2 regions of the Rhizobium sp. SRI_017 genome follow, and region 2 is predicted to be linked to the other one. Evidence: riboswitches for the same ligand, from Rfam matches in the RefSeq annotation. Region 2 holds a riboswitch; the other holds the start of a gene.
What was found. Region 2 has a riboswitch for thiamine pyrophosphate ahead of thiC (phosphomethylpyrimidine synthase ThiC). Riboswitches for the same ligand answer to the same signal wherever they lie in the genome.

Region 1 (4,526 bases), on a different contig from region 2:
GCGAAGGCATATTTGCCCTGTTTCCAGAAGAACGGACGTCCCTTGGTGATCGGCGCATGGCGGGTGCGGCGCACCGGTTGTCCTTCGACGAGCTTCTTGAGGAGCGAATCGATATAGGTGCTCCCGGTCTTGTACATGTCCAGGTAGATGAACTTCTCATACTCGATCATGAGCACTTATTCCGTGGCGCGTCGGCGGCTGTTTAGCTCCGGGGACGCAGATGGTCAATTTGGCGGGGATGTTCAGAATTTGTAGCCGAAGAGGTCGATGAAGAAGCGGTCGCGCGTCGCCACGAGATCCCGCAGCTCATCTGTGTAATAGTCGCGGTAGCTCTCCAGCGTTCGCTTGGAGACGTTCTTGTGCTTCTCGGCCTGCTTGTTGATGATGTCGACAGCCTTGTCGGAGAAGCCGAGGTCCTTGCCGTGCTCGGCGGCGAAATCGGCGAATTCCTGGTCGAGTGTCTCCGACTTCATCAGCACGTCATACATCGCCCACTTCTTCTGTGCCGCGATCGCGCCATCCATCGAATTGATGAACGGCTTGCGCAGGAAGATCTCCGGATAGGGCATGGTAACCCGCATGAAGCGATAGGTGTAGAAGCCCATGAAGCCCATCAGGCCGGAGCTCGGCAGGCGGTGCCCCTTGAGCGCCTGCGCCAGGAAAGCCGGGTCGTGCATCGATTTCAGCCATTTGGGGAAGGCGACCTTCGGATTGTCCATCTCGTAGAGTTCGTTAAGCTTTTCCTGGCCGAAACCCTGCTTGATATGTTCGTAGAGCGGGTTCTCGACCGTGTGGCCATAGGCCCACATCGAGACATACCAGTCCCAGGGATTGCGCACGGTGGCGAAAACCAGTTTGCCGCCCTTCCAGGTGAAGGGGCGCCCCTTGGTGAGCGGCGCATGGCGCTTCACGCGGACCGGCTTGTCCTTGATGATCTTCTTCAGGAGAAAATGGATGTGCGTGCTGCCCGTCTTGTAGACGTCGAGATAGATGAACTTCTTGTATTCGATCATCGGGTTTCCGATCAGAGAATTTTGCCGCTGGCCCTAGCATTCCGTGGGCCGCGGCGCAATTCACGCCTCTTGCAAAGGACGGGCGAGACGTTATCTGCCATTGAAGGCTAACCACGGAAAATTGCATGGCCAAGTCAGATACCAAGTCAGCAGCCAAGTCTGGCAAACCCATCAATCCCTATTACCAGGGTCCGGAATCGGATCATTTCAACGGCACCCGCTTCTTCAATCCTGACGGTATCCCGCCGGGTACGCTGCGGGATTTCCTGCGCTGGAAATGGACTGGCGGCGACAAGCCGCTGCCCTGGCCGAAGAACTATCCGAGCCGGTTCGCGGGTAACAGGCCGGCAGAACGGCTGGAAGGCGGGGCGCTCCGGGTGACCATGATCGGTCATGCGAGCCTGCTGATCCAGACTGCCGGCCTCAACATCCTGACCGATCCGGTCTGGTCGGATCGGGTGAGCCCCTTCAGTTTCCTCGGACCCCGGCGACACAACCTGCCCGGCATCGCCTTCGATCACCTGCCGCCTATCGACCTCATCCTCGTGACCCACAATCACTATGACCATCTCGACCTCTCGACGCTGAAACGGCTGGAAGCCAGGCACAAGGCGCCCATCATCACGCCACTCGGCAACGATACGATCATTCGCCGCGCGGTGCCGAGGGCTGAGGTCACCGTCACCGATTGGGGCGATACTACGGCGTTCAAGGGCGTCATCATCCACACCGAGCCCTGCCATCACTGGTCGGCGCGGGGCACGGGCGACCGCCGCATGGCGCTCTGGGCCGCCTTCGTGATCGAGACACTGCATGGCAGGATCTACCATATCGGCGATACCGGCTTTCACGACGGCATCAATTATCGCGCAGCGGCGGGCAAGCATGGTGGCTTCCGCCTCGGCATCCTCCCGATCGGCGCCTACGAGCCGCGCTGGTTCATGAAGGGGCAGCATCAGAACCCGGAGGAAGCCGTAGCGGGTATGGGGCTCGCGGGCATCCAATACGCTGTCGGGCATCATTGGGGGACGTTCCAGCTGACGAATGAGGCGATCGAGGATCCATTGAAGGCGCTGGACGCGGCGTTGGCGCAGGCGGGCGTGGAGGCGGAGAAATTTCGACCGTTGCGGCCAGGGGAGGCGGTGGACGTGCCGTAATAGGCCTCGCCGGCGACAAAACCTTTCCCAACCGCACAAGGGGAAAGGGGGTACTTTCTCAAACGAGAGAAGTGACCTTCAGATCGAGTCTTGCCATCCCCTCCAACACATCATATTTGTGACGACGCTCTAACGGGGTGCCTTCGGTCGATTTTCGGCTGCTGGCTGAGAGGTGGTCTCCACCAACCCGCGGAACCTGATCCGGCTCATACCGGCGGAGGGATTAGACGCTCGCAACCAGCGCCCTATTCCCGTGTTTTATGAAAACCAAGGAGGCGCTGATGCGCAGATTCTCATTGATGCTTGCCGCGGCTTTGGCCGCATTCTCCTCGTCCGCGCTCGCGGCGGGAACGCTGACTATCTATACCTATGAAAGCTTCACCTCGGAATGGGGTCCCGGCCCCAAGGTCAAGGAAGCCTTCGAGAAGACCTGCGATTGCAAGGTGGACTATGTCAGCCTGCCCGATGGCGTGGCGCTGCTCACGCGCCTCAAGATGGAGGGTGGGGCGACCAAGGCCGATATCGTGCTCGGCCTCGACACCAACCTGATCGAAGAGGCCAAGGCCACCAATCTCTTCGCCGACCATGGCATCGATACGTCGGCCGTCAAGGTTCCCGGCGGTTTCGCCGATCCGGTCTTCGTACCTTATGACTACGGCCATTTCGCCGTCATCTACGACACGCAGGTCATCAAGAACCCGCCGAAGAGCCTGAAGGAGCTGGTCGAGGGCGACGCCACACAGAAGATCGTGCTCGAAGACCCCCGCACCTCGACGCCGGGCCTCGGCTTCCTGTTCTGGATGCGCTCGGTCTATGGCGACCAGACGCCGGAGGCGTGGAAGGCGCTGCAGAAGCGCATCCTCACGGTGACGCCCGGCTGGTCGGAGGCCTATGGCCTATTCACCAAGGGCGAGGCGCCGATGGTGCTGTCCTATGTTACTTCGCCGGCTTACCATATGATCGCCGAGAAGAATGACCGCTACCAGGCGGCTGAATTCTCCGAGGGTCATCCGATCCAGATCGAGGTCGCTGGCATGACCAAGACCGAGAACGAAGAACTGGCCCGCAGCTTCCTCAAATTCATGATCAGCCCGGCCTTCCAGGACATCATCCCGGAAAACAACTGGATGCTGCCGGCCGCCGCCACCTCGACGCCGCTCAATCCGGTTTTCGGCAAGCTGATCCAGCCGAAGGTCACGCTGACCGTGACGCCCGAGGAGTCGGCGAAGAACCGCAAGACCTATGTCGACGAGTGGCTTGGTGCCACCAGCGGCAACTGATCTGCTGACCATGGAAAGCGGGGGGGAAAGGCGGTTCTGGATCGTCGCGGGCGCGGTTGCGCTCGCTGGTCTCGCCGGCTTCTGCGTCCTCGCCTTCATCATGCTGCTGTCGAGCGGCGTCCAATCGAGCTGGCCGCCGCTCTCCTATCTCATCCGCATCTTCATCTTCACGGTCGAGCAGGCCGTGCTCTCAACCGTCCTTTCGGTGGTTCCCGCCGTGCCGATTGCTCTCGCTATGGCCCGACGCCCCAGTTTTCCTGGCCGGCAACTGGTCGTGGCACTGATGATCCTGCCGCTTGGTCTGCCTGTTCTGCCGGCGGTCTTCGGGCTCCTGGAAATTTGGGGTCGGACAGGTCTTGTCAATGATATCGCCTCCGACCTTGGCTTTTCCGGCCAGATCTCGATCTATGGCCTGCAGGGCATCCTGCTCGCCCATGTCTTCTTCAACCTACCGCTGGCGGCGCGGCTGCTGCTCAAGGCGCTGGAGCGCGTGCCGCGCGACGAGTGGCGGTTGGCGGCGAGTATCGGCCTGCCGCGCGTCTCGCTCTTCCGCTTCGTCGAGTGGCCGGCCATTCTGCGCGTCATCCCGGGCATTGCCGGCCTGGTTTTCATGATCTGCGTCACCAGCTTCACCATCGTGCTGACGCTCGGCGGCGGGCCGGCCAATTCGACTCTCGAGGTCGCGATCTACCAGGCACTGAAGTTCGAGTTCGATCCGCCGCGGGCGATGATCCTGACCGCGGCACAGCTGGCACTGACGGCTTCGATCTTCTGGCTGTTGTCGCGCTTTCCCGATCCCGAGGAGGATCGACGGGGCACCGCTGGCGATCCCTTCCGGCCGGATGCGAAGACATCTGGCGCAAAAGCCGGAGATTTCGCGCTGATCACCCTCTTCCTCGCTTTCACGGCATTGCCGGTGGCGGCGATTGTTGTCGCTGGGTTGCGCTCGAACCTGGCCGGTCTGCTCGCGACGCCGGCTTTCTGGCAAGCGCTGCGCACCAGCATGACACTCGCTTTTGCCGCCGGTCTGCTCGCGACGTTGACGACATTCCTCATGGCGCGAGCTGCGGTGAGTC
Region 2 (4,526 bases):
CCGTTCACGGCGGTGGCCAACCATCCACCCTCGTATTCCAGAAGGGTCAGGACATCGGTCAGCGTCGCGGCCTCGAGGTGTTGATCTTCCCCGTTGACGATCAGTCTCATGGCGTTGCTCCCATTCTCGCTTGTCTCATCCTCGCCTCCGTCAGCCTCTCGCCTACCCGTCGGGCCATGGAGGGCGCCAGCAGAAAGCCATGACGATAGAACCCGTTCACATGCAGCACGCGTCCCACCTGGAGCACGCGCGGAAAATTGTCCGGAAATGCGGGCCGCACGCCAGCCCCAGTCTCAAGCACAGTCGCTTCGCCGAAAGCGGGATGAAGCGCATAGGCCGCATTCAGAAGCTCCAAGAGGGAGCGCGCCGTTGGCGGCCGATCCGTTTCGCTCTCGATCATCGTGGCGCCGACCATGAACCGGCCGCGCTCGCGTGGAACGACGTAGATCGGGTGGCGCGGATGGAGCAGCCGGACGGGCCGGGAGAGCACAACCTCGTCGGTTTCGAGATAGAGCATCTCGCCGCGGACGCCGCGCAGCCGTTCCAGCCTGCCGATCGCGGCAGCACCGGTGCAATCGATCACATGATCGAAGTCGCCGGGCGGAGCGTTGTGTCCCGCGCCGAAGTGAAACCTGACACCACGTGACTGCAGCGAACTCTGAAGCGCCCGCAAAGCACGCCGCGGATCGAGATGCGCTTCGCCATGAAAGAAAAGGCCCCTGCGGAAGCGCCCTGAGAGCGCAGGCTCCAGCTCGGCTAGGCCTCCTTCATCCAGCCATTGATATTCCGATGTGAGGGACGCGAAACGGGCAAGTTCGCTCATGTCACGAGACTGGGCGACGACCAGCGTTCCCCTCCGCACCACCTCACCTGCCGCTGCCGCTTCCCACCAGTCGGCCGCCATCCTGCCTTCATCGAGCACCCGCGAATCCGCGCTCTCGCGCTCGCACCACGGCGCGAGCATGCCGGCGGCCAGCCATGAAGCGCCGGCGCCGATTGCCGGCGCTGTTTCCGCGACATCCACTGCAAAACCCTGGGAAACGAACTCATGCGCCACGGCAAGGCCGGCAACGCCGGCCCCCTTTATCAGCGCGCGCATGTCACTCTCCCACTGGCATGTAGAGATCGCCGCCGGCACGATATTTCGCGGCCATCGCTTCGAGTCCCTCCTTCTGTGCTTCGGCGCGAATGTCGTGCGAGATGCGCATGGAGCAAAATTTCGGGCCGCACATCGAGCAGAAATGCGCCACCTTGTGTGCTTCCTTCGGCAGCGTCTCGTCGTGGAAGGCGCGTGCGGTGTCCGGGTCGAGCGAGAGATTGAACTGGTCCTCCCAACGGAACTCGAACCGCGCCCGTGACAATGCGTCGTCGCGAAGCTTTGCAGCCGGATGACCCTTGGCGAGATCGGCGGCATGCGCCGCGATCTTGTAGGTGATGACGCCGGTCTTGACGTCGTTGCGATCGGGCAGGCCGAGATGTTCCTTCGGGGTGACGTAGCAGAGCATCGCCGTGCCGAACCAGCCGATCATTGCCGCACCGATGCCGGAGGTGATGTGATCGTAGCCCGGCGCGATATCGGTCGTCAGCGGCCCGAGTGTATAGAAGGGTGCCTCGCCGCAGATAGCGAGCTGCTTGTCCATGTTTTCCTTGATCTTGTGCATCGGCACATGGCCGGGGCCTTCGATCATCACCTGGCAATCCTTCGCCCAGGCGATCCGGGTGAGTTCACCGAGTGTTTCGAGTTCGGCGAATTGCGCCGCATCGTTGGCATCGGCGATAGAGCCCGGCCGCAGCCCGTCACCGAGCGAGAAGGACACGTCATAGGCTCGGCAGATGTCGCAAATCTCTTCGAAGTGCTCGTAGAGGAAGCTCTCGCGGTGATGATGTAGGCACCACTTGGCCATGATCGAACCGCCGCGCGAGACGATACCGGTGACGCGATTGACGGTCAGCGGGATGTAGTGAAGCCGGACGCCGGCATGGATTGTGAAATAGTCGACGCCCTGCTCGGCTTGCTCGATCAGCGTGTCGCGATAGACCTCCCAAGTGAGATCCTCCGCGATGCTGCCGACCTTTTCCAGCGCCTGGTAGAGCGGCACGGTGCCAACCGGAACCGGCGAATTGCGGATGATCCAGTCGCGGATGTTGTGGATGTTGCGGCCGGTGGAGAGATCCATGATGGTGTCGGCACCCCAGCGGATCGCCCAGACCATCTTGTCGACCTCTTCGGCCATAGACGAGGTGACGGCGGAATTACCGATATTGGCGTTGATCTTGACCAGGAAATTGCGCCCGATGATCATCGGCTCGCTCTCGGGATGATTGATGTTGGCAGGAATGATCGCCCGGCCACGCGCGACCTCCTCGCGCACGAATTCGGGTGTCACGAAATCGGGAATCGCGGCGCCGAAGCTCTCTCCATCGCGGACGATCTGCTCTCTGATGGCCTTGCGGCCGAGATTTTCCCGGATGGCAACGAATTCCATTTCCGGCGTGATGATCCCGGCCCGGGCGTAGGCCAGCTGTGTCACTGGCCTGCCGTCCAGGGCCTTGAAGGGACGATTGTGCACCGGAAATTCCGGTGTGAGGCGATCACCCGAAACGAAGCCGTTGTCTTCCGGCCTGACCGCGCGCGCCTCACAGAACCCCACGTCTCCACGGGCCGCGATCCATGCCTCGCGCAGTCGTGGCAGGCCGGCTTCGATGGCCACGACATGGGCAGAATCGGTATAGGGCCCGGACGAATCGTAGAGTGTCACTGGCGGCTCACCCGATGTCGGATGAAGTGCGATCTCGCGCATCGGCACCTGAAGGCCAGGGTGGATCTTGCCTCCAACAAACACCTTCCTCGCCGCGGGAAGCGGGCCTGTGGTGACTGTGGGGGATTTGAAGTTTTCGGCAATGTTCATCGTGAGGCTCCAAAGTTTTCGCATTGGAGACCCAGTCATCAAGCCGGAATGATGGAAGAACGCCGATACGGATTCATGGTGAGAATCTGCGTGTCGTCAGCGCTTGCACCGTCCCTACGCCAGTATGAACTGGATCAGGTTCAACGGGTCACTGCGCTTGCGAAATCGCTCAGCAGAATCTCAGCCCCTTGTCGGGACACCCCTGGTGAATGGATCAAATCTATTTCGCAAAGAGGCGCCCGGTCAAGGGCGAACTGCTCCTGTGCTTGATTTCAAGTCTCCCTCCACACTGAGGAGATTCGAACGGTAGACACCGCAATTTACGCCAGCCCGGAGCTAACCTGCCCAAGAAGCAAGAGCGGAACTATTTCCGCTCTCGAGTTAAGGAACGCGCAGTTTGATTGATGAGGCTGAACCACGGTTCGCGTCAGAGAGGAGACCATACTCCCGCCGGAAAATGCTTAATGGCTCAATATGTCTTGCTGGTCCAACGGCGTCCCTTCTGGCGATGCGTTGGGGTATCGGATACAGCGACCTGACCAGGCGTCGTGACACTGGCAGGCGGCTTTTGCGCCGCCTGCTTTGCATTCGGACGAAGTATCACCGGGCGGCTTGCTGCGTGCTCTTCGCGGCCTTGTCAATGACGTCAGCGATGACCTTCGGCTGAGTCATGAACAGTGCGTGGCTGGCATCAACCTCCGTGACCTTTGCGCCAATGCGCTTGGCCATATCCTGGAGCATCCGCTGGTCGAAAGCCTTGTCCTGGCGAGCGATAACGGCCCAGCTCGGCTTGGTGCGCCAAGCGGCATTCTCGAGCTTGACGCCGAAGGCCGACAAATTGATCGGCACCTGCGAGTCGCGCAGGAAAGCGGCGTCTTCATCGGTCGTGTCGGCGGCAAAGCCGGCCTTGAACGTGTCCGCCTTGATGAAGCCGAAACCATCGGCTGTCGGTTCGATCACGAATTCCGGCGGTGTCGTGTAGCCTTCATACTGCTGCGCGGTGGTCTCGCCGGCGTCCGGTGACAGGGCGGAGACATAGACCAAGCCGGCTACCTTTGGGTCAACGCCCGCCTCAGTGATCATGACGCCGCCCCAGGAATGACCGACGAGAATGGTCGGGCCGTCCTGACGTTCGATCGCTCGCTTCGTGGCGGCGACATCGTCGGCCAATGAGGTCAGCGGATTCTGGACAATGGTAACCTTGTAGCCACGCTGAGTGAGATTGTCATAGACGCCGCGCCAGCCGGATCCATCGGCGAAAGCGCCATGGACGAGAACGACATTCCTGACAATCTGGCTGTCGGGGATCTTTTCAGCGGATTGGGCGGATGTGGCGGCAGCGATGCCGATTGCCGCCGTGGCGGCGATGATGGTGCTGGTCTTCATTTGCTCTCTCCTTGCTTTATGCGACAAATGTTATCGCGATAATTATCGTCTATCGATTGCCTTCACGCCTGTCAACCATAATTGTTATCGCGATATATCTTTTCACGAAAACGTTAGCTATATGTTGGGCCAAAGGAGACTTCCATGGCCCGACAGAAATCAAACGACCCCGTGCCGCTCGACAACCAAGTGTGCTACGCCATCTATTCCGCAGGCATGGCGATCCAGAGG

Region 1: another riboswitch for thiamine pyrophosphate. It lies ahead of thiB (thiamine ABC transporter substrate binding subunit); the one in region 2 lies ahead of thiC (phosphomethylpyrimidine synthase ThiC).

Annotation. Positions count from the first base shown of each region.
Region 1 is NZ_JBYCZP010000006.1:247,270-251,795, forward strand. Features, by position in the region: gene AC2YI2_RS16060 (hypothetical protein) at 1-170, opposite strand, end outside; gene AC2YI2_RS16065 (sulfotransferase family 2 domain-containing protein) at 243-1,013, opposite strand; gene AC2YI2_RS16070 (MBL fold metallo-hydrolase) at 1,139-2,170, shown strand; TPP riboswitch at 2,294-2,410, shown strand; gene thiB (thiamine ABC transporter substrate binding subunit) at 2,452-3,450, shown strand; gene thiP (thiamine/thiamine pyrophosphate ABC transporter permease) at 3,461-4,526, shown strand, end outside.
Region 2 is NZ_JBYCZP010000007.1:8,893-13,418, reverse strand. Features, by position in the region: gene thiS (sulfur carrier protein ThiS) at 1-110, opposite strand, end outside; gene thiO (glycine oxidase ThiO) at 107-1,099, opposite strand; gene thiC (phosphomethylpyrimidine synthase ThiC) at 1,101-2,909, opposite strand; TPP riboswitch at 3,003-3,123, opposite strand; gene AC2YI2_RS16575 (alpha/beta fold hydrolase) at 3,510-4,295, opposite strand; gene AC2YI2_RS16570 (MarR family winged helix-turn-helix transcriptional regulator) at 4,440-4,526, shown strand, end outside.